DNA from 3 places in the Streptomyces sp. NPDC029041 genome. Region 1 is predicted to be linked to each of the others. Evidence: riboswitches for the same ligand, from Rfam matches in the RefSeq annotation. Region 1 holds a riboswitch; each other region holds the start of a gene.
The links. A riboswitch is a leader RNA that binds a small molecule or an ion and turns the genes downstream of it on or off. The one in region 1 is predicted to bind cobalamin.
Positions count from the first base shown of each region.

Region 2: linked by a shared signal. The riboswitch ahead of AB0F04_RS11275 (ribonucleoside-diphosphate reductase subunit alpha) and the one ahead of AB0F04_RS19005 (energy-coupling factor ABC transporter permease) in region 1 are both predicted to bind cobalamin.
Region 3: linked by a shared signal. The riboswitch ahead of AB0F04_RS10250 (prenyltransferase/squalene oxidase repeat-containing protein) and the one ahead of AB0F04_RS19005 (energy-coupling factor ABC transporter permease) in region 1 are both predicted to bind cobalamin.

Region 1 covers NZ_JBEZWO010000007.1:72,537-82,269, reverse strand. Annotated here, with positions in the region: gene AB0F04_RS19015 (MFS transporter) at 1-1,036, shown strand, start outside; gene AB0F04_RS19010 (serine/threonine-protein kinase) at 1,264-2,709, shown strand; cobalamin riboswitch at 2,838-3,023, shown strand; gene AB0F04_RS19005 (energy-coupling factor ABC transporter permease) at 3,053-3,754, shown strand; gene AB0F04_RS19000 (energy-coupling factor ABC transporter substrate-binding protein) at 3,751-4,119, shown strand; gene cbiQ (cobalt ECF transporter T component CbiQ) at 4,126-4,875, shown strand; gene AB0F04_RS18990 (ATP-binding cassette domain-containing protein) at 4,872-5,726, shown strand; gene AB0F04_RS18985 (maleylpyruvate isomerase N-terminal domain-containing protein) at 5,802-6,458, shown strand; gene AB0F04_RS18980 (alpha/beta hydrolase) at 6,532-7,338, shown strand; gene AB0F04_RS18975 (SpoIIE family protein phosphatase) at 7,338-8,660, shown strand; gene AB0F04_RS18970 (STAS domain-containing protein) at 8,657-8,989, shown strand; gene AB0F04_RS18965 (ABC transporter ATP-binding protein) at 9,281-9,733, shown strand, end outside.
Region 2 covers NZ_JBEZWO010000004.1:198,299-208,031, forward strand. Annotated here, with positions in the region: gene AB0F04_RS11265 (DUF3311 domain-containing protein) at 1-64, shown strand, start outside; gene mctP (monocarboxylate uptake permease MctP) at 61-1,689, shown strand; cobalamin riboswitch at 1,935-2,069, shown strand; gene AB0F04_RS11275 (ribonucleoside-diphosphate reductase subunit alpha) at 2,193-4,544, shown strand; gene AB0F04_RS11280 (ribonucleotide-diphosphate reductase subunit beta) at 4,544-5,551, shown strand; gene AB0F04_RS11285 (hypothetical protein) at 5,464-5,706, opposite strand; gene AB0F04_RS11290 (helix-turn-helix domain-containing protein) at 5,800-6,762, shown strand; gene AB0F04_RS11295 (cytochrome P450) at 6,775-8,145, opposite strand; gene cyc1 (epi-isozizaene synthase) at 8,142-9,227, opposite strand; gene def (peptide deformylase) at 9,521-9,733, opposite strand, start outside.
Region 3 covers NZ_JBEZWO010000003.1:666,017-675,749, reverse strand. Annotated here, with positions in the region: gene AB0F04_RS10280 (TetR/AcrR family transcriptional regulator) at 1-185, opposite strand, end outside; gene AB0F04_RS10275 (chlorophyllase) at 310-1,230, shown strand; gene AB0F04_RS10270 (ECF transporter S component) at 1,393-2,259, opposite strand; gene AB0F04_RS10265 (ATP-binding cassette domain-containing protein) at 2,256-3,914, opposite strand; gene AB0F04_RS10260 (energy-coupling factor transporter transmembrane component T) at 3,911-5,002, opposite strand; gene AB0F04_RS10255 (SCO2322 family protein) at 4,995-5,630, opposite strand; gene AB0F04_RS10250 (prenyltransferase/squalene oxidase repeat-containing protein) at 5,627-6,838, opposite strand; cobalamin riboswitch at 6,951-7,085, opposite strand; gene AB0F04_RS10245 (phosphotransferase) at 7,131-7,811, shown strand; gene AB0F04_RS10240 (SAM-dependent methyltransferase) at 7,847-8,662, shown strand; gene AB0F04_RS10235 (helix-turn-helix transcriptional regulator) at 8,667-9,572, opposite strand; partial or broken gene AB0F04_RS10230 (nuclear transport factor 2 family protein) at 9,631-9,733, opposite strand, start outside.

The DNA of each region.
Region 1 (9,733 bases):
GTTCGTGGTCGGCGGCTGGCTCGTCGACCGGTTCGGGGTGCGGCCGGTCGTGCTGGCGGGCTGCGGCCTGCGGATCGCCGGGTTCGCATGGCTCGGTTACGCCGGGACGAGCGGGGCCGTGATCGGTGCGGTGCTGGTGATCGGGTTCGCCGCGGCGCTCTTCTCCCCCGCCGTGGAGTCCGAGGTGGCCCGCCAGGCGGTCGGATGGGAGGAGGACGGGCACGGCCCGCGCACCCGGGTCCTCGCCCTGTTCAGCGTGGCGGGCCAGGCGGGGGCGTTCGTGGGGCCGTTGCTCGGCGCGCTGCTGCTCGCCGTCGACTTCCGCACCGCGTGTCTGGCCGGTGCCGGAGTCTTCGTGCTCGTCCTCGCCGGGCACCTGTGGCTGATGCCGCAGCACATCCCCGGCCGGGTCCGCGTCCGGGCGCGGGGCGGGGTCCGCGCCCTGCTGCGCGACCGCCGCTTCCTCGCCCTGTGCTGTGCGTACGGCACCTATCTGCTCGCCTACAACCAGCTGTATCTGGCCCTGCCGGACGAGGTGCAGCGCGCTGCGGGGTCCCAGGCGCCGTTGTCCTGGCTCTTCGCGCTGTCCTCCGTGCTGGTGGTGTTCACCCAGCTGCCGGTGACCCGCTGGGCGGGCGACCGGCTGGATCTGCGCCGCTCCATGGCCGCGGGGCTGCTGCTGATCGCGTCCGGTTTCGCGGTGGTGGCCGCGGCCCGGCCCGCCGGCTGGACGGGCACGGCCGGGCTGCTCCCGGCCGCGGGCTTCGTGATCTTGCTCACGGTGGGACAGATGCTGGTCGTCCCCGCCGCCCGCGCCTGGGTGCCCGACCTCGCCGAGGAGGGCCGGCTCGGGCTCTACACGGGTGCGCTGTCGTCCGTCTCGGGCCTGATCGTCCTGGCCGGCAGCGCGGCCACCGGTTTCCTGCTCGACCTGGGCCTGCCGGCCGCCGTGCCGTGGCTGGTCCTGGCGGCCGTACCGGCCCTGGCGGTGGCCCTGTTGCCGCGCCGGGAGAAGGGGACGGGCGCGGCGGTCTGACCTCACCGGTTGCCCGCGGCAGCCGGGCGCCGGGAGTGTCGTCCCGGCGCCCGGCTGGTCCGCTCCGGGATGTCGCGCCGGGCCCGTCCGAGGACACCGCCGCGGAGATCGGCGGTCATGCCGCGCCAGTATCCTGGGTCGGCTGCGGCACCCCCACCAATCCCCGCCCACAAGCGGGGAGTTCGGCCTGCGGCGACGACCTTCCCCTATGCGTGAGACGAGGACGAGTGCTGCTAGCGGGCCGCTACCGGCTGGATGTGGAGATCGGGCGCGGTGGAATGGGAGAGGTCTGGCGTGCGTACGACGAGACGCTCGCCAGAGCGGTGGCCCTCAAGCTGCTGCTGCCCCAGGACACCGACGCGACGGCGGCCTCCCGGTTCCGTCTGGAGGCTCAGACCGCCGGGCGCCTCAACCATCCCAACGTGGTCGGTGTGCTGGACTTCGGGGAGTACGACAACCGGCTGTACCTGGTGATGGAGCTGGTCGAGGGCGACAGTCTCGCCGGGGTGCTGAACGGCTCGGGCGCGCTGCCCGCCGAGCGGGTGGCCGCGCTCGCCGCGCAGGCGTCCGCGGGGCTCGCCGCCGCGCACGCGCAGGGCATCGTGCACCGGGACGTCAAACCCGCCAACCTGCTGCTGGACGCGGCCGGCACGCTGAAGATCGGGGACTTCGGCATCGCGCGGTTCCTCGACGACCCCGGCGCCGCGCTCACCGCCACCGGCCAGATCATCGGCACCGGCCTCTACCTCGCGCCCGAGCGGGCCCTGGGCAAGCCGGCGGGGCCCGCCTCCGACATGTACTCCCTGGGCTGCGTGCTCTACCAGCTCCTCAGCGGGCGCCCGCCGTTCGAGGCCGACACCGCCGTCGCCCTGCTCCACCAGCACCTCGACTCTGCTCCCGTGCCGCCTCGCGAGCTCGGTGTGGCCGGGCTTCCGCCGGCGTTCGAGAACTATCTCCTCGGTCTGCTCGCCAAGCAGCCCGAGGACCGTCCCACCGCCCAGCAGGCCGCCGAGTGGTTCGCCCAGGGCGCCTGGCGGGGTCTGCCCGAGCCGCTGCCGGAGGTCTCGCCGCCGCCGCGGCCGAACACCGCCTCCGCGGCGATGCCCGCCGGGCCGGGACCGTACGCGACCGCCGAGACCGGCAGCCCGACCACGTACGCGCTGCCGGCCACCACGGGCCACCGCGCCGCCGCCCGGGCGGCCCAGTCGGGGCGTTCGGGCCGCTCGCGCGGACGCGGCGGTCACGGCAACCGGTCGAAGCTGGCCGCGACGGCAGCCGCCGCGGCACTCTTCATCGCCGCGATGCTCATCGGCATGCGCTGGTTCACGCCCGACACGACCACGGAGGGCACGGAACCCGACGCGTCCCCGAGTGCGAGCAGCCCCGCCGCCGCGCCGTCCGCCGACTCCGCCACGCCCGGCTCCTCCGGTCCGCAGGCCGACCCGGCGGCCGGCCCGGCAGCGGCCGACACGCCCGCCACCGGCACCGTGGGGGATCTCACTCCGTCCACGCCGCCTCCTTCGCCGACCCCTCCCGCGCCCGCGCCGACCGCCGCGACCCCGACGGAGGAAGTGGGCGACGGCGGCCCGCAGCAGCCGGATCCGGAGAAGCCGGGCCCGGCCGGGGACGACGGGGCGGGCGACGACGGCGGGGACGACGGGGGCGAGGACTGACACGGCCCGGACATCGCGCGGAGAGACCCCGCGCGGAGCGCGTGGACCAGCCGGAGGATGCGCCGGTGTGCGAACGGGCGCCCCCTCGCGCGCCCCTTGGGTGGCTTGTCATCGCCCTTATCCCGGCCTTATTGTCACCAGGCCTTGGTGAACGGGAAATCCGGTGTGATGCCGGTGCGGCCCTCGCCACTGTGAATCGGGAAGTCCGGCTCCGGCCCTCACGGGCAGCCACTGGGTCCTTGCGACCCGGGAAGGCGGAGTCCGGGCGGTGGTACCCGTCAGCCAGGAGACCGGCCAAGGCGCGTCAACCATCCACGAGGTGCTGGAGAGGGTCTGCTGAGCCATGCACATAGCCGAGGGTTTCCTTCCTCCGGCGCACGCGGTCGCCTGGGGCGTCGCGTCGGCGCCGTTCGTCGTCCACGGGGTCCGGTCGCTCACCCGTGAGGTGCGCGAGCACCCCGAGAGCACCTTGCTCCTCGGGGCGTCCGGTGCCTTCACGTTCGTCCTGTCCGCTCTGAAACTGCCGTCCGTGACCGGCAGTTGTTCGCACCCCACCGGCACGGGCCTGGGAGCCGTCCTGTTCCGGCCGCCCATCATGGCGGTGCTGGGCACCATCACCCTGCTGTTCCAGGCACTGCTGCTCGCGCACGGCGGCCTGACCACGCTCGGGGCCAACGTCTTCTCCATGGCGATCGTCGGCCCCTGGGCCGGATACGCCGTCTACAAGCTGCTGCGGCGCTCCAACGCGCCGCTGATGGTGGCGGTCTTCTCCGGCGCGTTCGTCGCCGACCTGTCGACCTACTGCGTCACCAGCGTGCAGCTGGCCCTCGCGTTCCCCGACCCGAGCAGCGGATTCCCGGGCGCGCTCGGCAAGTTCGGCTCCATCTTCGCCGTCACCCAGATCCCGCTCGCGGTGAGCGAGGGCCTGCTGACCGTGCTCGTGATGCGGCTGCTGGTGCAGTCCAGCAAGGGCGAACTGACCCGGCTGGGTGTCCTCCTCGCCAAGAAGCAGGCCCCGGCCGAGTCCGAGGCGGTGGCCCGATGAACCGCAACACGAAGATCAACCTGGTGCTGCTGCTCGCCGTGGTCGCGCTCGCGGTGCTGCCCCTGGCGCTCGGTCTCGGCGACCACAAGAAGGAGCCGTTCGCGGGGGCCGACGGCGAGGCCGAGACGGCGATCACCGAGCTGAAGCCCGACTACGAGCCGTGGTTCTCGCCGCTGTACGAACCGCCGTCCGGCGAGATCGAGTCGGCACTGTTCTCCCTCCAGGCGGCCCTCGGCGCCGGGGTCCTCGCCTACTACTTCGGCCTGCGCCGGGGACGCCGGCAGGGTGAGCGGCGGGCGCTGGAACGGGAGGCCGACAGCGCGCTCTCCGACACCCGCGGGACGTCCGCCGAGGAACGGGACTGAGCCCGGGTGCTGCCGATCGACGCGGCGGCGCACAGCAGTCGCTGGCGCCGCCGCCATCCCGTGGACAAGGCCGTGCTCGGGCTCGGTCTCACCGTGCTCGCGATCTCCCTGCCGCCCTGGCCGGGCGCGGCCCTGGTGCTCCTGACGGCCCTGCTGGTGCTGCTGGGTCCGGCCGGTGTGCCCGGGCGGCGGCTGTGGCGGGCCTACCGGGTGCCGCTGGGCTTCTGCGTCACCGGCGCGCTCACGCTGCTCGTCCAGGTGGGCGGGCCGAAGGGGTTCGTCTCCCTCGCCGGCGACGGGCCGGTGCGGGCCGCGGAGTTGCTGCTGCGGACCTCTGCGGCCTCCCTGGGCGTGCTGCTGTTCGCCTTCACCACGCCCATGTCCGACCTGCTGCCCCGACTGGTCCGGGCCCGGATCCCGGCTGCGGTCGTCGACGTCGCGCTCGTGACGTACCGGATGAGCTTCCTGCTGCTGGACTCCATGCGGCGCATCCGGGAGGCCCAGGCGGCCCGGCTCGGGCACACCAGCCGGGGCGCTCAGTGGCGTTCCCTGGCCGGGCTCGGCGCCACCGCGTTCGTCCGGGCCTTCGACCGGGCCGGCCGGCTCCAGGCCGGGCTCGCCGGGCGCGGCTACGACGGCACCCTGCGGGTCCTGGTGCCCGAGGCCCGGGTCTCCGTCCGCTTCACGGCGGCCAGTTGCGCGCTGCTCGTCGCGCTGGCCGTCCTCACCTTCGCACTGGAAAGGCCGCTGACATGAGCGAGCCCGCCCTCGTCGCCCTGCGGGGCGCGTCCTTCGCCTACGAGGACGGCCCGACCGTGCTCAGTGGCCTCGACTTCGAGATCCGCGAGGGGCGGGCGCTGGCGCTGCTCGGCCGCAACGGCAGCGGCAAGACCACACTGATGCGGCTGCTCAGCGGCGGCCTGAAGCCGCACGAGGGGCGGCTGACGGTCGAGGGCCAGCCGGTGGCGTACGACCGCAAGGGGCTGACCCGGCTGCGGACGACCGTGCAGCTGGTGGTGCAGGACCCCGACGACCAGTTGTTCGCGGCGTCCGTCGAGCAGGACGTGTCGTTCGGGCCGCTGAACCTCGGTCTGGACGACACGCAGGTACGGGCGCGGGTGGCGGAGGCGCTGGCGGCCCTGGACATCACGGCCCTGGCCGACCGGCCGACCCATCTGCTCTCCTACGGACAGCGCAAACGCACGGCCATCGCGGGTGCGGTCGCCATGCGGCCGCGCGTCCTCGTCCTGGACGAGCCCACGGCCGGACTCGACCCCGACGGCCAGGAGCGGCTCCTCACCACTCTCGACGGGCTCCGTGCCGCCGGCACCACGGTGGTGATGGCCACCCACGACGTCGATCTCGCCCTGCGCTGGGCCGACGACGCCGCGCTCCTCACGCCGTCCGGTGTCCGCACCGGGCCCGCGGCCACGGCACTGGGCCGCACGGATCTCCTGCGCGAGGCGGGGCTGCGTCTGCCGTGGGGTGCGGCGGTGACGGAACTCCTGCGGTTCCAGGGCCTGGTGACGGAAACGGAGCCGGGTCCGCGTACACCGGACGAGCTCGCCGGGCTCGTGGGAGGGCGGCTGGGGGCGCCCGGAGGGTGAGGGCCCTCCCGGCGGTGGGCCGGGCCGGCCGAAACGCGCTTGTCCGGCGCCGCCGCGCGGCACTACGTTGCCGGGGTGGATCTGTTCTCCCGCACCTGGACGGCGCTGCGCGCGGCGGTGGCCGCTCTCTCCGACGAGGACTTCGGGCGGCCCTCCGGCTGTACGGGCTGGCTGGTACGGGACCTGGTGTGCCATCTGATCGTGGACGCCCAGGACGTCCTGATCACCCTGGCCACCCCCGCCGACCGCGAACCGACCCGTGACGCGCTGACCTACTGGGACGTCTCGGACACGCCGCCGACCGGCGACGACCCGCTCGACGCCCTGACCGTCCGGCTGGCCGCCGCGTACGAGGATCCGGGCCTGCTGAAGTTCCATCTGGACGACGTGGGCTCCGCCGCCGGGCGCGCGGCCCTGCTCGCCGATCCGGCCGGCCGGGTCGGCACCCGTGACGAGATCCTCACCGTGGGCGACTTCCTCTCCGCCTATGTCATGGAGTGGACGCTGCACCACCTCGACCTGGTCGCCCACCTCCCGGGCGCGAAGCCCCCGCCCGCGGAGGGGCTCGCCCGGTCCCGGGACATGCTGGAGCGGATCGCGGGGAGCCCGTTCCCGTCCGCCTGCACCGATGTGGACGCACTGCTGATCGGCACCGGGCGGCGTGCGCCGACCGAGGCGGAGCAGGCCGGGCTCGGCGATCTGGCCTCCAGGGTGCCCCTGTACCTGGGCTGACTTCGCGGGCGCGAAACCGTGGCCCGCGGGGCCGCCGTCGGACCGCTGCGGCCCGGGTGCGACCATGGCCGCCATGGACATCCGCCGCAGGAACAACGTCAACGTCATCCCCGGGCCCGACGGCGCGCCGGTGCTGCTCCTGGCCCACGGGTTCGGCTGCGACCAGAACATGTGGCGGCTGGTGGTGCCGGCGCTTGCCGAGCGCTACCGGGTGGTGCTGTTCGACTACGTCGGCTCCGGCGGCTCGGACCTCGCGGCCTGGAGCGAGGAGCGGTACTCCTCGCTCCAGGGCTACGCCGCTGACGTGGTCGACGTCTGCGAGGAGCTGGACCTGCGGCACGCGGTCTTCGTCGGGCACTCGGTCAGTGCCATGGTCGGCGTACTGGCGGCGCAGGCCGCGCCGGAGCGGATCGGGGCGCTCGTGATGGTGACCCCCTCGCCCTGCTACATCGACGACGAGGGCTACCGCGGCGGCTTCAGCACGGAGGACATCGACGAGCTGCTCGCCTCCCTGGAGGCGAACTACCTGGGCTGGTCGTCCGCCATGGCTCCGGTGATCATGGGCAACCCGGACCGTCCGGAGCTGGGCCAGGAACTCACCAACAGCTTCTGCGCCACCGACCCCGACATCGCCAGGGTCTTCGCCCGCACGACCTTCCTCACCGACAGCCGCGAGGACCTGAAGGGCGTGTCCGTACCCACCCTCGTACTGGAGTGCGAGCAGGACGCCATCGCGCCCCGCGAGGTCGGCGCCTGGGTGCACGCGGCGATCCCCGCCTCCCGACTGGTCACGCTCGACGCCACCGGGCACTGCCCGCAGCTCAGCGCACCGCAGGCCACCACGGCGGCGATCCTCGACTTCCTCGAGTCCCGGAAGTGATGTGCCGCACGGGCGGCGTGCCGGAGCCCACCGGGACGGGGGACGAGGCGAGCACGGCGGCGGCGTTCACCGCGCTGCTGGAGGACAGCGCGGAGGATTTGTACGAGTCCGCCCCCTGCGGCTACCTGTCCACGATGATGGACGGCACCATCGCCAAGATCAACACGACGCTGCTGGACTGGCTCGGCCTGGACCGTGGGGCCGTCGCGGGCCGCAAGCGCTTCGCGGACCTGCTCACCGTCGGCGGGAAGCTGTACCACGAGACGCACTTCGCTCCGCTGCTGCGCATGCAGGGCGAGGTGCGGGGCATAGCCCTGGACATGCGGCGCCAGGAGGGCGGCCCGCTGCCGGTGCTGGTCTCCGCCGTGGTCAAGTGCGGCACCGAGGGCGAACCCCTGCTGAACCGGATCACCGTCTTCGACGCCTCGGACCGCCGCGCCTACGAGAAGGAGCTCCTGCGCCGGCGCCAGGATGCCGAGCGGGCCCGCGCCGAGGCGGACGAGGCCCGCCGACAGGCCGAGGCCGACCGGGCCAGGCTGGCCCACGCCCTCGCCGTCCTGCAGCGCTCCCTCGTGCCGGATTCGCTGCCCGCCGTGCCGGGCCTGGAGACGTCCGTGCACTACCACACGGCGTCCCCGGACCAGCTCGGCGGCGACTTCTACGACCTGTTCCCCGTGGCCGGCGGCCGGTGGGCGTTCTTCCTCGGCGACGTGTGCGGCAAGGGCCCCGAGGCCGCGTCCCTCACCTCGCTGACCCGCTACACCCTGCGTGCCGCCGCCCACCACGACCCGGATCCGGCCTCGGCGCTGAGCACGCTGAACGCCGTCCTGCACGAGCGGTACACCGGCGACGGCAACCCCCGGTACTGCACCTGCATCGTCGGGACGGTCGAGCCGGGCGGTGAACACGGCAGCGCCCTGGTGCGCCTCGCCTCCGGCGGCCACCCACCGGCCCTCGTCCTGCGGGCGGACGGCCGAGCCGAGTTCCTGCCCACCCCCGGCGGCCTGCTCATCGGCGTCGTCCCCGGCGCGCCGATCGGCACGGCCGAGACCGTCCTGGCGCCCGGTGACACGCTCGTGCTGTACACCGACGGCCTCACCGAGGCCCGCACCGGTCCCGGCCGCGACGACCTGTACGGCGAGGACGCCCTGCGCGCCTTCGCCACCGAGCACGCTCCCGCAGCACCGCACGCGGTGATCACCGCCCTCACCGGGCTGCTCGAGAGCTTCGGCGACGGGCTCGACGACGACACCGCTCTGCTCGCCCTCGGCGTTCCCGCCACCCCTTCCGCATCGGCCCCGGCAACGAGTCACACCTCATGAACGCGCTCACCATCAGACAGCTCGACACCACCAAGGGACCGGTTCTGTTCGTGGCCGGCGACCTGGACTTCGACCAGGCCCCCGTGCTGCGCGGATGGCTCGACCAGCTGCCCCTGTCGCCGGGGCAGTGCCTGGTCCTGGACCTGTCGGGCCTCTCGTTCTGCGACTCCTCGGGCATCACCGCCCTGCTCGCCGCCCGCCAGCACGCCCTGGCCGCCCACGCCGACATCGCCCTGGCCGCCGTACCGGCGAACCTGCTGCGCGTCCTCACCCTCGTCGGTCTCGACCAGGTCTTCACCCTGCGCCCGGACTCCAGCGCCGCGTCATGAGCCGTACGGGAGGGCGGGGAGGACGGACACCGGCTTGAGGTGCTTCCCGGCAGGCGGCGGCCCCCTCGTCCCGGAGGGCTCTGCTGCCTCGCCCCGGCGTACGGGCTCCCGGCCGCCGCGCCTCCTGGCGCTCCCCGCACACCTCCGCCCGGCCGGAAAACGCTTGGACTGCGCGGCCGGCATCGCGGGACACTTCCGGACTCGACCCGATACCTCACACATCCGTTGCGGCGATGGCCCCTGCCCGCACGCGCGGCGCGGCGGACGGCCACAGAACGACACAGGGGTGGGATGGAAACGCCGGAAACACACAGGGCATTACCGGGCAGGCGCTCGGTGCTTCTCGCACTTCGCTATTACGGACGGGAGCTGTCCCGGCTGCGCCGGTGGACGGCACCCACGATGCTGCTCTCGGCGCTGGGCAACATCGGAATCAACTACGTCGCGCCGCTGATCGTCGCCAAGCTCGTCGCGGACATCGCCGGGAACAAGGACGTCACGGCCGGCTCGGCGCTGCCGTACGTGCTCGGCTTCGCCGCGGTCCTGCTGGTCGCGGAGGCACTGTGGCGCGTCGCCCTGCACTGCCTCAGCCGTCTCGACGCCCTGGGCATCGAGCACCTGTACGTGATCGGGATGGACGAACTGTTCGCCAAGGACGCCGCGTTCTTCCACGACAACTTCGCCGGTTCGCTGACCAAGCGGGTCCTCAGCTTCGCCTCCCGGTTCGAGCAGTTCGTCGACACG
Region 2 (9,733 bases), on a different contig from region 1:
CTACAAGCTCTGGCAGCGTGACCAGCGCGCCCGCTCGGCCGCGAAGGGCGGTGCGTCGCAGTGAAGGACGGCGTGAACGGCGTCGCGCTCGGCGTCTTCATCTTCTTCTTCCTGGCCGTCACGGTCATGGGCTTCCTGGCCGCGCGCTGGCGCAAGGCCGAGAACGAGCACAGCCTCGACGAATGGGGCCTGGGCGGACGGTCGTTCGGCACCTGGATCACCTGGTTCCTGCTCGGCGGCGACCTGTACACGGCGTACACCTTCGTCGCCGTGCCGGCGGCGATCTACGCGGCGGGCGCGGCCGGCTTCTTCGCGGTGCCGTACACGATCCTGGTGTACCCGCTGATCTTCACCTTCCTCCCGCGCCTGTGGTCGGTGTCCCACAAGCACGGCTACGTCACGACCTCCGACTTCGTGCGCGGCCGCTTCGGCTCGAAGGGCCTGTCGCTGGCGGTGGCGCTCACCGGCATCCTGGCGACGATGCCCTACATCGCGCTCCAACTGGTCGGCATCCAGGCCGTGCTGGACGTGATGGGCGTCGGCGGCGGCGAGAACACCAACTGGTTCATCAAGGACCTGCCGCTGCTGATCGCGTTCGGCGTGCTGGCGGCGTACACGTACTCCTCGGGTCTGCGGGCCCCCGCGCTCATCGCGTTCGTGAAGGACACGCTGATCTACATCGTCATCGCGGTGGCGATCATCTACATCCCCATCAAGCTGGGCGGCTTCGACGAGATCTTCGCCAAGGCCGGAGAGGCGTACGGCCAGACCAACCCGGCGACGGGCGCGCCGCGCGGTGCGCTGACACCGGCCGAGCCGGGCCAGTGGACGTACGCCACGCTGGCGCTGGGCTCCGCCCTCGCGCTCTTCATGTACCCGCACTCGATCACGGCGACGCTGTCCTCGAAGAGCCGTGAGGTGATCCGCCGCAACACCACGATCCTGCCGCTGTACTCGCTGATGCTGGGTCTGCTGGCGCTGCTCGGCTTCATGGCGATCGCGGCCGGCATCAAGGTGCAGAACGGGCAGCTGGCGATCCCGCAGCTGTTCGAGACGATGTTCCCGGACTGGTTCGCGGGTGTGGCGTTCGCGGCGATCGGCATCGGCGCGCTGGTGCCGGCGGCCATCATGTCCATCGCGGCCGCGAACCTCTTCACCCGCAACATCTACAAGGACTTCATCAAGCCGGACGCCACTCCGGCGCAGGAGACCAAGGTCTCCAAGCTGGTCTCCCTGCTGGTGAAGGTCGGCGCCCTGGCCTTCGTCCTCACCATGGACAAGACGGTCGCCATCAACTTCCAGCTGCTGGGCGGCATCTGGATCCTGCAGACCTTCCCGGCCCTGGTCGGCGGCCTGTTCACGCGCTGGTTCCACCGCTGGGCGCTGCTCGCGGGCTGGGCGGTCGGCATGATCTACGGCACGGTCGCGGCGTACGGCGTGGCCTCCCCGACGCAAAAGCACTTCGGCGGCTCCGCGAAGGAGATCCCGGGCATCGGGGAGATCGGCTACATCGGCCTCACGGCGTTCGTGCTGAACGTGGTGGTGACGGTGGTCCTGACCTTCGTCCTGAAGGCCCTGAAGGCCCCCGACGGCATCGACGAGACCAAGCCGGAGGACTACACGGCGGACGCGGGCGACCCCGGCGTCCAGGTGGAACTCCCGCCCGCCACCGCCGGTTCGGCTCACTGACCCCAGGGGCGCGGGGCCGTATCACTCATGCGGCTCCGCCGCGTGGGCGCGAACAACCACACAACACCCGCAGCGGGCCGCCGAGATCACACCAACGGCGGCCCGCCGTCGTACACACGCACGCCCCGCCCGAGCGTGACCGGAACCCCTTCGCGGCACTGACGGAGATCACTCTTCTCACCTGCCAGCTGACGCTCTGAAACCGTCGCGACACAACATCTGGGGGTGCCGCCCGAACCCGGCACAAGATGTATGCTCATGCTCGCTGCCGCCGCAGGGGAATCCGGTGCGAATCCGGAACTGTCCCGCAACGGTGTACCCATGCCCATATAGGCGTATGGGCGTCAGTCCGAGGACCTGCCGACAGCGCGCCCGGCCACCCGGCCGGTGTGCCCTGACGTCCGGGCCTCGTGGAATGGGCCGGTGGACGCGACGCCGCGTGCGCTCGTGTGCTGCCCCCTGCCCTCGACGAGGCCCCCGTGCCGAGCGAGGGAGAGCCCCACGTGACCATCGCGCCAGCCGAACCGGTCTCAGCCGCCGAAGAAGAGCACGACGCCCCCGGTGCCGCGCTGCTGCGGACCCTGACCGAGCTGACCGCCGACCTCCCCGACGCCGATCCCGGCCGGGTCGCCGCCGCCGCGTTGCGCGGCCGCTCCGCGCGGGCGGACGAGCGGGAGTTGCGGGAGCTGGCGACGGAGGCCGCGGCCGGTCTGATCTCCGAGGACCCCGCCTACTCCCGGCTGGCCGCCCGGCTGCTGACCATCGGCATCCGTGAAGAGGCCGCCTCGCAGGGCGTCACGTCCTTCACCGAGTCCGTCGCGGTCGGCCACCGCGAGGGCCTCATCGCCGACCGCACCGCCGAGTTCGTACGCGTCCACGCCGCCCGTCTCGACGCGCTGATCGACCGGGCGGCCGACGACCGCTTCGGATACTTCGGCCTGCGCACGCTGCACAGCCGCTACCTGCTGCGTCACCCGCACACCCGCAAGGTCGTCGAGACGCCCCAGCACTTCATGCTGCGGGTGGCGAGCGGCCTCGCCGAGGACGACACCACGCGCGCACTGGACGAGGTCGCGGCGCTCTACGGGCTCATGAGCCGCCTCGACTACCTCCCCTCCTCCCCCACCCTGTTCAACTCCGGCACCCGGCACCCCCAGATGTCGTCCTGCTACCTGCTCGACTCCCCCAAGGACGAGCTGGACTCCATCTACGACCGGTACCACCAGGTGGCCCGGCTGTCGAAGCACGCCGGCGGCATCGGACTCGCGTACTCCCGCATCCGCGCCCGCGGTTCGCTGATCCGCGGCACCAACGGCCACTCCAACGGCATCGTCCCGTTCCTGAAGACCCTGGACGCCTCGGTGGCCGCCGTGAACCAGGGCGGCCGGCGCAAGGGCGCGGCGGCGGTCTACCTGGAGACCTGGCACTCCGACATCGAGGAGTTCCTGGAGCTGCGCGACAACACCGGTGAGGACGCCCGCCGTACGCACAACCTGAACCTCGCGCACTGGGTGCCGGACGAGTTCATGCGGCGCGTGAACGCCGATGCCCAGTGGTCGCTGTTCTCCCCCTCGGACGTGCCCGAGCTGGTCGACCTGTGGGGCGCGGAGTTCGACACCGCCTACCGGGCGGCCGAGGCGAAGGGCCTGGCGAAGAAGACCCTGCCCGCCCGCGAGCTGTACGGCCGCATGATGCGCACCCTGGCGCAGACCGGCAACGGCTGGATGACCTTCAAGGACGCCGCCAACCGCACCGCCAACCAGACGGCCGAGCCCGGCCACGTCGTGCACTCCTCCAACCTCTGCACGGAGATCCTGGAGGTCACCGACGACGGTGAGACGGCGGTCTGCAACCTGGGCTCGGTGAACCTCGGCGCGTTCGTGACCGGCGGGGACATCGACTGGGAGCGCCTGGACGAGACCGTCCGCACGGCCGTCACGTTCCTCGACCGGGTCGTGGACATCAACTTCTATCCGACCGAGCAGGCGGGCCGCTCCAACGCCCGCTGGCGTCCGGTCGGCCTCGGCGCGATGGGTCTGCAGGACGTCTTCTTCCGGCTGCGCCTGCCCTTCGACTCGCCCGAGGCCAAGGCCCTGTCCACCCGTATCGCCGAGCGCATCATGCTCGCCGCCTACGAGGCCTCCGCCGACCTCGCCGAGCGCAACGGCCCCCTTCCGGCCTGGGCGAAGACCCGTACGGCCCGGGGCGTGCTGCACCCCGACCACTACGACACCGAGCCGGCCTGGCCGGAGCGCTGGGCGGCCCTGCGCGAGCGCGTCGCCACGACCGGCCTGCGCAACTCGCTGCTCCTGGCCATCGCGCCCACGGCCACCATCGCCTCCATCGCGGGCGTGTACGAGTGCATCGAGCCGCAGGTGTCCAACCTCTTCAAGCGCGAGACGCTGTCGGGCGAGTTCCTCCAGGTCAACTCCTACCTGGTGGACGAGCTGAAGCGGCTCGGCGTGTGGGACGCCCGCAGCCGTGAGGCCCTGCGCGAGGCCAACGGCTCGGTGCAGGACTTCGCCTGGATCCCCGAGGACGTGCGCGCCCTCTACCGCACGGCGTGGGAGATCCCGCAGCGCGGTCTGATCGACATGGCGGCGGCCAGGACTCCGTACCTGGACCAGTCCCAGTCGCTGAACCTCTTCCTGGAGACGCCGACCATCGGCAAGCTCTCCTCGATGTACGCCTACGCCTGGAAGTCCGGGCTGAAGACGACGTACTACCTGCGCTCGCGCCCGGCGACCCGCATCGCCCGTGCCGCGAAGGCCAGCGTCCCCGTGCAGGCCACCCCCGATCCCGAAGCGGTCGCCTGCTCCCTGGAAAACCCCGAGTCCTGCGAGGCCTGCCAGTAATGACCAGCCAGAACCTGCTCGACCCCGGCTTCGAGCTGACTCTCCGCCCCATGCGCTACCCGGACTTCTACGAGCGCTACCGGGACGCCATCAAGAACACCTGGACCGTGGAGGAGGTCGACCTCCACTCCGACGTCGCCGATCTCGCCAAGCTGTCACCGGCGGAGCAGCACCTGATCGGCCGGCTGGTCGCCTTCTTCGCGACGGGCGACTCGATCGTCGCGAACAACCTGGTGCTGACGCTGTACAAGCACATCAACTCGCCCGAGGCGCGGCTGTACCTGAGCCGACAGCTCTTCGAGGAGGCCGTGCACGTCCAGTTCTATCTGACGCTGCTGGACACCTACCTGCCCGACCCGGAGGACCGTGCCGCCGCCTTCGCGGCCGTGGAGAACATCCCGTCCATCCGCGAGAAGGCCGGGTTCTGCTTCAAGTGGATCAACGAGGTCGAGAAGCTGGAGCGCCTGGAGTCCCAGGCGGACCGCCGCCGCTTCCTGCTCAACCTGATCTGCTTCGCCGCGTGCATCGAGGGCCTGTTCTTCTACGGCGCCTTCGCGTACGTCTACTGGTTCCGCAGCCGGGGCCTGCTGCACGGCCTGGCCACCGGCACCAACTGGGTGTTCCGCGACGAGACGATGCACATGTCCTTCGCCTTCGACGTGGTCGACACCGTCCGCAAGGAGGAGCCGGAGCTGTTCGACGACCGGCTCCAGCAGGAGGTGACGGACATGCTCCGGGAGGCCGTCGAGGCCGAGCTGCAGTTCGCGCGCGACCTGTGCGGTGACGGTCTCCCGGGCATGAACACCGAGTCGATGCGGCAGTACCTGGAGTGCGTGGCGGACCAGCGGCTGACCCGCCTCGGCTTCGCTCCGGTGTACGGCTCCGAGAACCCCTTCTCCTTCATGGAGCTCCAGGGGGTTCAGGAGCTGACCAACTTCTTCGAGCGGCGTCCCTCGGCGTACCAGGTGGCGGTGGAGGGCACCGTCGACCTGGACGAGGACTTCTGAGCCGGCACCTCTTCGCGGGCCTCCTGGGCCTCCCGGATCTGACGGTCGATGCGCCTCTCGCGCACCAGGCCGATCACGGACGGGAGGATCAGGAGGACCAGGATCCCGAAGGTGGCGGTCAGTCCGATCAGTGCTTCTACCTGGTTGCTGTTCATGGACACCACTGTCGCGCTGATTACTCCTTACCGTCAGTGGCAGTACTGCCGTAGACCCTCGAATTACTGCCAACGGCGAGGCACACTGGACGCATGCTGCAGAACGTGGCCGTCGCCCTCCTCGACGGCGTGAACCCCTTCGAACTGGGTGTGGTGTGCGAGGTCTTCGGCACCGACCGGAGCGACGAGGGCCTGCCGGTGTACGACTTCGCCGTCGCCTCGGCCGAGGGTCCGGTGCTGCGGATGAACTCGGGCTTCTCGCTCCAGGCCGAGCACGGCCTGGAGCGGCTGGAGACGGCCGACCTGATCGCCGTGCCGGCCGGGCAGAGCTACGCGCACCGGGACTTCCCGCCGGAACTGCTGGACGCCCTGCGCCGCGCGGTCGACCGCGGCGCCCGGGTGCTGAGCGTCTGCTCCGGCGTCTTCGTGCTGGCCGCGGCGGGGCTGCTGGACGGCCGGCGCTGTGCCACGCACTGGAAGCACGCCCAGGACCTGGCCCGGCAGTACCCACGCGTGGTCGTGGAGCAGGACATGCTCTACGTCGACGAGGACCCCGTGATCACGTCCGCCGGCACGGCCGCCGGGATCGACGCCTGCCTCCACCTGGTGCGCAAGGAGCAGGGCACCGAGGTCGCCAACAAGATCGCCCGGCGGATGGTGGTGCCGCCGCACCGCGACGGCGGCCAGGCCCAGTACATCGAGCGCCCGCTGCCGCTCCCCGAGGCCGACACCATCGGCGAGGTGCTGGCGTGGATGGAGCGGCACCTCGACGAGGAGGTCACCGTCGAGCAGCTGGCCGCCCGCGCCCACATGTCCCCGCGGACCTTCGCCCGCCGCTTCCAGCAGGAGACGGGCACGACTCCCTACCGCTGGATCCTGCGCCAGCGCGTGTTGCTGGCCCAGCGGCTGCTGGAGGCGACGGACGAGACCATGGACGCGATCGCCGGCCGAACGGGGTTCGGCAACGCGGCCACGCTGCGCCACCACTTCGTCCGGGTGATCGGGACCACCCCGAACGCCTACCGGCGCACCTTCAGAGGCCCCGAAGCGGCCTGAAGCACGGCCCTCTCACCGTGCGACCGGCCGTACCCGCAGGTCGTGCGGCCGGAGCGTGATCCCCACCCGCGCTTCGTCCTTGGACCCCGCCACCTGCTCGAAGCGGTACCTGGTGGCCAGCGCCGCCGTGATCAGCGTCAGCATGGCCATCGAGAAGTGGTCGCTCGGGCACTTGCGGTTGCCGACACTGAAGGGGCTCATGGCGTGCTTCGGGATGTCCTTGACCCGGTCCGGAAGCCAGCGGTCCGGATCGAACTCCAGGTTGCGCTCGTACGACCTCGGGTCGCGCTGGATCGCGAAGGGGCTGTAGATGATGTCCGCCCCGGACGGAATACGGTATCCACCGAGTTCCGTGTCCCGCACCGCCCGGCGCGTAAGAACCCAGACGGCCGGTCTCAAACGTATGCACTCGACCACGACATTGTTGGTGTGCCTGAGTCCTCGGATGTCTGCGAATGCCACCGGCTTCCCACCGGTGACGGCTTCGACTTCGTCGCGCACCCGGTCGGCGTGTTCGGGATGCTCCGCGAGCATATGCAACAGCCACATGATCGTGGAGGCGATGGTTTCGCTGCCGGGGGTGAGGATCGCGACGACCTGATCGTGGATCTCCTGTTCCCCGATCGGCTCGCCATTGTCATCCTTGGCCTCCAGCAATGCCGTCAGCAAATCGTCCGGCTTTTGACCGGATGCCCGGCGCTCGGCGACGATCTCGTCGACCAGGAGATGCAAATCGGCCAATGCCCGGTTGAATTCCCGGTTGGCCGGAAGCGGCAGGTTGTAGAGCGGACCGAGCGGGACCACCATCCGCCGGTACATCCCCCGGAAGACGGTGGCGAGGGCGACGCACAGCCGCTCGGCCCGCTCGTCCATGTACTCGCCGCGCAGCAGGCAACGGGCCGCGACCCGCACGGCCACCCGGAAGGACTCGGAGGTGCAGTCGATCGTCTCGCCGGGCTTCCAGCGCTCGGTGAGCGCGTGGGCCTCCTCCTCCATGATCGGGCCGTAGGCCGGGATGGCGTCGAGCCGGAAGGCGGGCTGGATGGTGCGCCGCTGACGCCGGTGGCGCGGGCCGTTCGCCGTGGCCACGCCCTCCTTGCCGAGCAGGCCCTCCAGGGACTCCCACAGCGGCCCGGCGATGATGAAGTCGTTGCTCAGCGCCAGGGCACCGGTCAGGGCCGGCGTGGTGACCGCGTACACCGTCTTGGGCCCGAGCTTGAGCCGCACGACGTCGCCGTCGTCGCGCAGCCGGGACATGAACGCCAGCGGGTCGCGCGCGAGCTTCCAGCCGTGCCCGAGGACCGGGACACCACCGCCCGCCCGGGGCGGCTCCCGCAGCTCCACGGCCGGCGGGGTTTCGGGCTTCACGGACTCGACGGTCATTTCTCACCTGCCGCTTCGTTGTTGACGTACGGGGGCGTGGACCGGTCGTCCCAGCTGTCGACCATGTACCGGCCGGACTCGTGGTGGAACCAGTAGACGGAACTGAACCAGTTCCGCATATTGCTCAGGCAGGCCCGCACGGCGGCGCTCAGTTCCTTGCCCCGTACGGTTCCGTCGGCGAGGTCGTCGGCGAACCGTAAGGCTTCCTGTTCGACGTCGAGAAAATCGGTGATGCTTCTCTCGACACGGCGCCTGACTTCCGCGACAGACTGTTCCAGAGTCAGCCCTTCATGGGTGATGAGACTGATTCCGAGATTGTGCACCTCATCGCCCGCTATCTCTTTCGGAAGCGAGCACAGATCGTTGTACCACGCGGCGAATTCCTGACTCAGTAACGCCGCCTTCCGGAACGCCGGGTGCTTACGTACGGCGTCGGGGAGTTCACAGCCCGCAGCCGATTCCAGCAGGTCCGTCCATATCCAGTGTGCGAAGGTGAGCCGGCGCAGCCGAAGGTATTCCTCGACCGTCGGAACGATTCCCTGCGTGCGATTGTGGAACTCCCGGTCGTACGCGTCGATCACCGCGTGGAAGTGCCGGGCGAACCGGAGGTTCCACGTCTGGGGCAGGAAGGCGTACAGCCGCAGCACGCTGTCCGCGAACCCGGCGACCAGTGGGTCCTCGTGGTGCAGATGCTCCCGGGGGGAGTCGAGGGCCGAGTGCAGCCGGTCCCGCAGCAGCCGCCAGGCCGCGGGCCGCCCGTGCACGATGTCGCGGTCGTGACGGTCGTCCCAGACGAAGAACCACGCGCTGTAATCGGCGATCGCCTGCATGACCTCGTCCGGGGCGCCGATGTAGTACCCCGCCATGAGGTCGGTGTAGCAAAGGCCGTCGGCATATTCCTCCACCTTGTCCGCCGGCATGAGCCGCTTTTCGAGCAGCCAGGCCCGGGTCTTCTCCTGGCACTTCGGCCAATACGGGTGGAGTCGCCGGGGAAACTCCGCCTCGATCACCGGGAGAGAGAGCGACGGTGGAACTGCGATCGTGGCCGGTGTCCATGTGGTGCCGTGTGACAAAGCATGCACGAACTAACCCCTCTCAGCCGCCAGTTGGCGCGGGCGCCCCTCCCTTCGTGCCGGGCGTGCGCCGTTGCATACCCCGCTCATCCCATTCAGCACTACAACTGACCGGTCTGGGAACGTATTTGCTTCATTCACCACCCCACACCGCCGGGAATCTCCCGTTGTGTGACTTCCCGCGGATCTACGAGGGAGCGGCAGCGGTCGAACATGTGACGGGCAGGCGAACGGCACAGAGGAACGGCGCCTGTTCGGGGCGGAACCCGAGCAGACGCCGTGCGGCTGGTGAGGCCGGGGTCTCAGTCGTTGGCCACCACGGGGTAGCGAGGCTCGTTCTCGGCCATCTGGCGCAGGGCGTCCTTGCGCTCGCGCTTGGAGAGCCGGTCGATGTACAGGTAGCCGTACAGGTGGTCGGTCTCGTGCTGCAAACACCGAGCGAAGTATCCGGTGCCGCGCACCCGGATCGGGTTGCCCTTCTCGTCCTGCCCGGTCACCTCGGCGTAGTCGGGCCG
Region 3 (9,733 bases), on a different contig from region 1:
GGGAAGTGGCGGTAGATCGTGCCCACCCCGACGCCGGCCCTGGCCGCGATGTCGCGCACCGGCGCGTCCACGCCCGAGCTGACGAAGACCTCGGCGGCCGCGTCCAGCAGGGCCTGCTGGTTGCGCCGGGCGTCCTTGCGCTTGGACCGGGCTGAGCTTCCGGCGCTCTGGCCGCTGTCGTTCACCGAGTGTCCTTCCCCGAGGTTGCGTGCGGTTGTGAAGCGGAACGGTGTTCCGTATCGTGAGCCCTGTAATCGGAACGGCGTTCCGTTTCTTTCATGATGACAGACCTGACCGGAAGGCACCCCCATGCCCGGCACTTTCCTGTCCGACTCGACCATGGTGATCTCCGCGAAACCGGTGGTCCTGCCCGCCCCGGGCCGCGGTGAGGACCTCCAGGTCCGCGTGTCCGCCCCCGCGACCGGCGGTGATCTGCCCGTCGTCGTCTTCTCGCACGGCTTCGGCTGGTCGATGAACGGCTACGCCCCGCTGGCGGACCACTGGGCCGCCCAGGGCTTCGTGGTGGTGCAGCCCACCCACCTGGACTCCAGGACGCTGGGCCTGCCTCCCGAAGACCCCCGCACGCCGCGGATCTGGCGCGTCCGCATCGAGGACCTCACCCGCGTGCTCGACGGACTCGACGTTCTCGAAGCCTCCGTACCGGGCCTCGCCGGACGCCTCGACCGCGACCGTGTCGCCGTGGCCGGCCACTCCTGGGGAGCCCAGACGGCGAGTACGCTCCTCGGCGCGCGCGTACTCGACTCCGACGGCGTTCCCGGCGAGGACATGTCCGACCCCCGTGTGAAGGCGGGTGTGCTGCTCGCCATGGCCGGCCTGGGCGACGACCTGACCCCGTTCGCCGTCGAGCACCTGCCCTTCATGAGGCCGTCCTTCGACACCATGACCACACCTGCGCTCGTCGTCGCCGGGGACAACGACGACTCCGCGCTGACCACGCGCGGACCGGACTGGTTCACCGACCCCTACACCTACAGTCCGGGGAACAAGAGCCTGCTCACGCTGTTCGGGGCGGAGCACTCGCTCGGGGGCATCCCCGGCTACGAGGTGGCGGAGACGACCGACGAGAGTCCCGCACGCGTCGCACTGCTCCAGGGCCTCACCACCGCCTACCTGCGCAGCGCCCTGTACCCCGGGGACACCGGCTGGAAGGCGGCGGCCGCCGCGCTGGAGGAGGATCCCGAGCCGCTGGGGAAGCTCCGGAGCAAGTAGGCGACGGCGTAGACGAAAGTGAAGGCGACGGCCCCGGGGATCGAGGGGCCGTCGCCTGATCGTCCAGAGAAACAGGGCTCGAGCCGCGCCCGCAAAGACCCCTCGTACTAGGTTCGGCCGCATGTGGGGGATGGGTGAGCCGGTGTGACCTGCGGCTTGTGTCTACGGCCTCGCTTCGTACGTGACGCGGGTCATGTGGGGCGCTTCACTGCCGGACGCCTCGAACGTGACCGGAGCCTCGAAGGCCGCCCGTCGCGTGGCCCGGCGCAGCGCCCTGAGGACCGCGGGCCCCACGACGAGGGTCAGCACGACCGTGACGAGGGCCCGGCCCAGATCCCAGCCGAGCGATGTGGCGACGCAGTACGCGACGAAACGGGCCAGGTTCTCGGCGACCGGCGCCTGCGGGTCGAAGGCCACGTTCGAGGCGAGAGCGCCCATGAAGGGCCAGCCCGCCATGTTCATCACCGTCCCGTAGGCGAACGCGGCGAGGAAGCCGTAACCGGCGAGCAGCGCGAGCTCGGCCCGGCCGCGCAGCCGGTCCGGGCCGGGCAGCAGGCCCGCGCCCATCGCGAACCAGCCCATCGCCAGCATCTGGAACGGCAGCCACGGCCCGACCCCGCCCGTGAGCAGCGCCGACGCGAACATCGTCACCGAGCCGAGCACGAACCCGAAGCCCGGGCCGAGCACCCGGCCGCTCAGCACCATCAGGAAGAACATCGGCTCGACACCGGCGGTACCGGCGCCGATCGGCCGCAGGGCCGCTCCCGTGGCGGCCAGCACGCCGAGCATCGCGACCGCCTTCGGGCCGAGACCGGACTCCGAGATCGCCGCCGCCACCACCGCCACGAGCAGTACCAGCAGGCCCGCGAAGAGCCACGGTGCGTCCTGCGCGTGGGCGCTGAGCCGCGAGGTGGGCGGGGTCAGGAACGGCCAGCCGATGGCCACGACGCCCACGGCGCTGACGAGGATCAGGGCGGCGACCGAGCGGGGGCCGAGGCGGACGGCCCGGGCTTGCTTCTGGGTGTTCACGAGCGGGCTCCGGACGGAAGCGCCGCGCGGACCTCGGCGACCGTGAGCCAGTGCTGCGGGGCCAGGATCTTGGTGACCTGCGGTGCGAACGACGGCGAGGAGACCACGACATCGGCCGTCGGGCCGTCCGCGATCACCTCGCCCTCGGCCAGCAGCACCACCCGGTGGGCGATCTCCGCCGCGAGCTCCACGTCGTGCGTGGCCAGGACGATGGCGTGCCCCTCGGCGGCCAGCGCGCGCAGCACCGCCACCAGCCGGGCCTTCGCCGCGTAGTCCAGGCCCCGGGTCGGCTCGTCCAGCAGGAGCAGCGGGGGCCGGGCGGTCAGCACGACGGCCAGGGCGAGCGCGAGCCGCTGCCCCTCGGAGAGGTCACGGGGGTGGGTTTCGTCGGTGACGCCGGGCAGCAGCTCGGTGACCAGGGCCCGGCAGGTGCCAGGGGCCGCGCCCGCGTCCTCGTCGGCCGCCGCGCACTCGGCGGCGACGGTGTCGGCGTAGAGCAGATCCCGCGGCTCCTGCGGGACCAGGCCGACCTTGCGGACGAGGTCCTTCGGTGCGGTGCGGTGGGGGGTGGCGTCGCCGAGGCGGACGGATCCGGAGCTGGGCTTGACGAGGCCGACCAGGGCGTTGAGGAGCGTGGATTTGCCGGCGCCGTTGCGGCCCATGAGGGCGATGGTCTCGCCGGGGGTGACGGTGAGGTCGATGTGGCGCAGCGCTTGGACGCGGCCGCGGGTGACCGAGAGGGCCCGTACGTCACCCAGGGGGGTGGTGTGTGCGGATCGCTTGCGGGTGCGGGATGTCCGTGGCTTGTCGCGCAGTTCCCCGCGCCCCTCGGGAGCGGCGTCTTCCAGCTCTTGCTTGAGATCTCCCGCCCTGCGACGGGCGTCGCGGACCGTCAGGGGAAGGGGGGTCCAGCCCGCGAGGCGGCCCAGGGCCACCACCGGCGGGTACACCGGGGACACGGCCATCACCTCGGCCGGATCGCCCAGGACCGGGGAGGCGCCCGGGGCGGGCAGGAGGACGACCTGGTCGGCGTACTGGATGACGCGTTCCAGTCGGTGTTCGGCCATGAGGACCGTCGTGCCGAGGTCGTGGACGAGCCGCTGCAGGACGGCCAGCACCTCCTCGGCGGCCGCCGGGTCCAGCGCGGAGGTCGGCTCGTCCAGGACGAGGACGCTCGGGTGCGGGGTGAGGACCGAGCCGATCGCGACGCGCTGCTGCTGGCCGCCGGAGAGGGTGGCGATCGGCCGGTCCCGCAGACCGGCCAGGCCGAGCAGGTCGAGCGTCTCCTCGACGCGGCGGCGCATCACGTCCGGGGCGAGGCCCAGCGACTCCATGCCGTAGGCGAGTTCGTCCTCGACGGTGTCGGTGACGAAGTGGGCGAGCGGGTCCTGACCGACCGTGCCCACGACGTCGGCCAGTTCGCGCGGCTTGTGGGTGCGGGTGTCGCGGCCGGCGACCGTGACCCGGCCGCGCAGGGTGCCGCCGGTGAAGTGCGGCACGAGACCGCTGACCGCGCCCAGCACCGTGGACTTGCCCACGCCGGACGGGCCCGCCAGCAGGACGAGTTCGCCTTCCGGGACCTCGAAGTCGACGCCCCGCACGGTGGGTCCGTCGGCCCCGTCGTAGATCACGGAGACATCCGCGAAGCGAATCACGACGGCTCCTTGGGGTCGGGGGCGACGAACGCCGGAAGCAGGCCGAGGAGTACGGCCGCAGCCGGCCCGAGGGGGAGGGTCGGGGCCACCAGGGGGACCACGCCCGGGTGCAGGGCCGCCGGGTCGCGGGCCGCGGCGAGGGCGAGCAGGGCCGCGGCCGCGACGCCGGAGGCGACGACCAGCCAGGCGCGCACGTCCCAGCGGTCCGGGCGGTAGCGGGTGCGCAGGGACCGGCGGCCGCCTAGCTTGAGGCCCGCGAGGGCAGCGGTGAGACCGGCGAGCAGCACGGGCAGGCCGTACGCGCCGCCTTCGGCCGTGAGCAGGCCGTACGTTCCCGCGCAGACGCCCAGCAGGCCGCCGAGGGTGAGGGCGGCGGTGGTACGGCGTACGGCGGGCGGGACGTCGGCGGTACGGCCGTAGCCGCGGGCGTCCATCGCGGCGGCCAGGGAGACCGAACGCTCCAGCGCGCCCTCCAGGACCGGGAGCCCCACCTGCAGCAGGCCCCTGATGCCCCTGTCCGGGCGGCCGCGCAGGCGGCGGGCGGCGCGCAGGCGCCGGACGTCGGCGATGAGGTTCGGGGCGAAGGTGAGGGCGACGACGACCGCGACACCCAGCTCGTACAGGGCGCCCGGCAAAGACTTCAGGAGGCGGGAGGGATTGGCGAGGGCGTTCGCGGCGCCGACGCAGATGAGGAGCGTGGCCAGTCTCAGTCCGTCGTACAGGGCGAAGGTGAGGGCCTCCGCGGTCACCTCGCCGCCGAGGCGGATGCCCTGGGCCCAGGCGGGGAGCGGAAGCTCGGGGAGGGTGAGGAGGGGGTGCGTGCCCGGGATGGGGGAGCCGAGGACGGTCGCGAAGAGCAGGCGGACGAGGATCACGGCGAGGGCGAGTTTGACGAAGGCGCCGTAGGAGCGGGACCAGGGGGTGTCCGGGCGGCGGGTGGCCACGACGTAGGCGGAGACCATGACGAGGAGGGCGAGGAGCAGGGGGTTGGTGGTGCGGGTGGCCGCGGTACCGAGGGCGAGCGCCCAGAGCCACCAGGCTCCGGGGTGCAGTTGGGCTCGGCCTCGACACCGAGGGCTGCTACCCACGCCGGCGTACCTGCCAGATCGCCGCGCCGCCCAGGACCACCACCACGGCGATGCCGCCGATCAGGCCCAGGGACGGCCCGTCGTCCGAGGGGGAGTTCTGCTCCACAGCCGGCTTGCGCTCTCGCTGCTGCTGGGAGACCTGTTCGCCGCAGCCCTTCCGCGGATAGCCCGAGATCGCGCACAGCAGGGCGTTGGTGTCGTAGCGCAGCGGCTCGGCCACCGTGGCAAGGGCCTCGGCCGTCGTCGCGTCGGGGGAGACGCGGGCGCAGGCCGTGCGGGCGGCGGGCGGGGATTCGCCCCCCGGTGCGTCCGACGGTGTGCCGAAGTCGATGACCAGGGCCACCCGTTTCCTGCCGTCCTGCGCGGGCGTCTTCGCGCAGATCGCCGCGAAGCGGGCCGCGCCTCGTGGCCGGGCCGCGTCCGCGGAGTCCTCGCTCACCGCGAAGCGGAAGCCCTGGACGTCACCGTCCGAGGGGCGGGCCTGGGACGGGCCCTGGGTGGCGTAGACCCAGTGGCCGGCGTCGCGCTCCCAGAACGACCAGTACCGGTAACCGGCGGCCTGGGCCTGGCCCGCCCCCGCGCACAGCAGGAGCGAGGCCAGGAGAAGCAGAAGGACCCGGCGCGTCACAGCTGCTGCTTCTTGCGGCCGGTGAACAGGAAGCCGATGCCGATGCCGGCGACCAGGCAGACGCCGACGTACCACCAGACCCCGAAGAAGCCGGAGCCGGAGTCCTCCTTCTCGTCCGAGGCCTTGGTTCCGGTCTTCCCGGCGGTCTGCGGGGCCGGGCCCGTCGCGCCCAGCTGCTTGACGAGGTCGGCGCCGCCGAAGTCGCGCGGGTTCGTGCCCGTGGCGTGGGCGGCGAGGATCAGCTGGGCGTAGGCGGCCGGACCGCTCCGGGCGGCCCAGGACGCGGAGTTCTTCTCCAGCCAGCGCACGGACTTCTCCGCCTGGGAGGCGTTCCCCTGCGCGGCGAGCGCGACGACCGCGTCGGCGGTGTTGCCGTAGTCGGGCTGGGGCTCGGCACCGGCCAGGGCGGACATGAGGTGGTTGCCGTCCTCGGCGAGAGCGGCGGTGAGGTAGCCCGCGCCGTTCGCCGCCGCCTGCTGCGGCGTCGTGGCCTTCTCGCAGGTCGCCTCGGACTTCCTGCCGGGCTCGACGACCATGCCCTTGCCCAGGGCGCCGAGCACACCGGCGGCCGTGGCGTCCGCGTTGGCGGCGAGCCCGCCCTTCTTGTCCGGCTGGAACGCGAAGGCCCCGCCGCCGTCCCCGCCGCAGGGCAGGGCGAGCTTCAGCAGCGCGTCGTAGGGCGACTTGCCGTCCTTCTCGACCCGGCCGGGCTTCTCGCCCGCGGCGGCGAGCGCGCCGATGACGACCGACGTCGAGTTGGTGTCGCTGGCCCCGCCGGGCGAGTAGCCCCAGCCGCCGTCCTCGTTCTGCACGGACTTCAGCCAGCCGACGGCCTTGCGGGTGGTGCCGTCGTGCCCGCCGAGCGCGGCCAGGGCCTGCACGGCGGCGGACGTGGCGTTGGTGTCGAGCATCGTCTTGGCGTCGCACGCGGTGGTGGGGTCGGGCCGGTAGGAGGCGAAGCCGCCGTCGGCGCACTGCTGGCGCACCAGCCACCGCACGGACTTCTCCGCCGGCTTCACGCCCACCGTGTCCTGAGCGAGCAGGGCGAGCGACTGCCGCCACACACCGTCGTACTTCGGGTCGGTCGAGCCGTACAGGGCGGAGGGGAACGCCTGGGAGGACGACGGGGACGGGTCGGCGGCGGCCGGGGTGGCGGCGCCGATCACGGCGACGGCGGCCAGGACCGCGGCGCTGCGGCGGACGTTCATGATCGGCGGGTGCCTCTCCCTGCTGGGGAGCCGGGCAGCGCGGGACACCCCCGGGCGGCTCGGCTCCGTATACCTCGACGGTGCCGCGCACCGGCGGGCTGCCGGGCACGCGAGCCGGTCACGAACCGTACGCGGCGATCCGGCTCCCGCCTGTGCGCGGCGGTCACGGTTGCGAGTCAGCGCCGGAATTGCACCGGCTTCCCCCCGTACGGTGTGATGACGACCCGCTTACTGTACCCGCACGTAGGAAACGGGTTGAGGGGGTGCCGGGTGGGCCGGAAAGCTTCGCCCCATGCCGACCACACCTCCACCGGGAAAGCTGCTCGGCTCGGGGCGTCGTGCCGATGTGTACGAGATCGACGAGGCGTGGGTGCTGCGCCATGAGCGCGACGGCGGGGGTGACGCGGCCACCGAGGGCGCGGTGATGGAGCATGTGCGCGCCCACGGGTATCCGGTGCCGCGTGTGCGCCCGGCCGGTTCGCGCTCCGACCTGATGATGGAGCGGCTCTCCGGCCCGACGATGCTCCAGGCCTGCCTGGCGGGCACCTTCGACCTGACCGAGGCGGGCTCCCTCCTCGCCCGGCTGCTGCGCGACCTCCACGCCGTCCCCGCCCCGTGCTCCACCGACCCGGCCGTCAGCGTCCTCCACCTGGACCTGCACCCGGAGAACGTGATCCTCACCGCCGACGGCCCCCGGGTCATCGACTGGTCTGATGCGGCGGAGGGGGACCCTGGGCTGGACTGGGCGACGACCGCGGTGATCCTCGCGCAGGCCGCCGTCGCCGGAGACCTCCTTTCCGCACCCGCCGACGTCATGCTGACCGCCCTCCTCGCCGGTCCGTCCCCGCTCACCCGCCCCTTCCTGACCAAGGCCCTGTGCCGCCGGGGCGCGAGTCCGGTGATGAGTCGGCGGGAGGTCGAACTGCTGGGATGCGCCGAGGAGTTGATCCTCTCTCGGGGGTGGAGGGGCTAACGTGGGGCTCCCCGACCACACACGCAGGAGCGTCCATGACCGACCAGGCGGAGACCCCCGAGCAGGAGCCGTTCCCCAAGATCGACACCTCGGTGCCGCACTCGGCCCGGATCTGGAACTACTGGCTGGGCGGCAAGGACAACTACGAAGTCGACCGGGTCGCCGGTGACGCGTTCCGCGAGGTGTTCCCCGGGATCGAGACCGGGGCCCGCGCCGCCCGCTACTTCCTCGCCCGTGCCGTGCGCCACCTCGCCGCCGAAGAGGGCATCCGCCAGTTCCTGGACATCGGCACCGGCCTGCCCAACGTGGACAACACCCACCAGATCGCCCAGCGGGTGGCGCCGGAGAGCCGGATCGTCTACGTGGACAACGACCCGCTGGTGCTGGCCCACGCCCGTGCCCTGCTCACCAGCACACCGGAAGGCGTCACCAACTACGTGGACGCCGACCTGCGCGAGCCCGGCACGATCGTCCGGGAAGCCGCGAGGACACTCGACTTCGACCGGCCCGTCGCCCTCATGCTGATGGGCATCCTGGGCCACATCGAGGACCACGACGAGGCCCGCTCGATCGTCCGGCGGCTGGTGGACGCGCTGCCCCCAGGCAGCTACCTCGTGCAGTACGACTCCACCGACACCAGCGAGGACTACGTCCGGGCCATCCAGACGTACAACGACGGCGGTTCGATCCCGTACATCCTGCGCAGCCCCGAGCAGATCGCGCGCTACTTCGACGGCCTGGAGCTGCTCGATCCGGGTGTGGCGTCCTGCTCGCGCTGGCGTCCCGACGCGGCGGCCCTGGGCCTCCCGGCCGAAGTCCACCAGTACGGCGGCGTCGCCCGCAAGAACTGAGCCGTCAGGTCTCCTGAAGGATGCGGTGCAGGAGGGTCGGAGTCTCGTCGGGCGACTCGGCTTCGACCACCAGCCGGTTCATCGCGTCCCAGTAGCACTCGATCTCGGCCGGCCGGTCCGGATAGAGGGCCCCGGTGAGCTGCTCCAGGTGGACCACGTCGGGCAACTGCCCACCGGGCAGCCGCAAAATGGTGACCGAACCGCACTCCGCGGCGTGCGCGCCGGCGCTGAACGGCAGGATCTGCACCGTGACGTTCGGCAGCCGGCAGCTGTCGATGAGGTGCCTCAGCTGCTCGCGCATCACACGGACGCCGCCCACGGGGCGGCGCAGCGCCGCCTCGTCGATCACGGCCCACAGCCGGGTCGCCGGCTGCCGGTGCAGGATCCGCCGGCGTGCCATCCGCAGCGCCACCCGGCGGTCGGTCTCCGCCGCGCCGGCGTCCGGGTGCGCGAGCCGGACGGCGGCCCGCGCGTAGTCGGCGGTCTGCAGCAGACCGGGAACACGCTGGACCCGGTAGCAGCGGATGACGCTCGCCGCCTGCTCGGCCCCGAGGTAGGTCTGCGTCCAGGCGGGCACGACATCGCTGTAGGACCGCCACCAGGCGGGGGTGTTGGCCTGCTCGGCCAGCGCCAGCAGGGTGGCGCGCTCGGCCTCGTCCGTGACGCCGTAGAGCGTCAGCAGGTCAGCCACGTCGCGCAGTTTGAAGCCGTGGCGGCCCGCCTCCATCCGGCTGATCTTGGACGAGGAGGCGCGGATGACATGCCCCGCGTCCGCCCGCCCGATGCCCCGCTCCTCCCGCAGCCCGCGCAGCCGGGCCCCCAGGGCCAGCCGCGGCACCATGGGCCCGGCGCACCCGCTGTCCAGGGACCCGCTGCCGGTCGTCGTGCGTGCGGCTTCGTCGGTGCCCATGGGCGTCTCTCCCGGTGCGAGCGTTGCTTCCGACCATCCTAGGGGGCGTCCGGCGGCATCAAGGGCCTTGTGGGGCAGGCGGGTTCGGGTGCGGCGCGGGTCCGCCGAAGGGAAGGTGGAGGGGGCGTGAGGCGAGCAGCCGGGACCCGTCGCCGACCCGG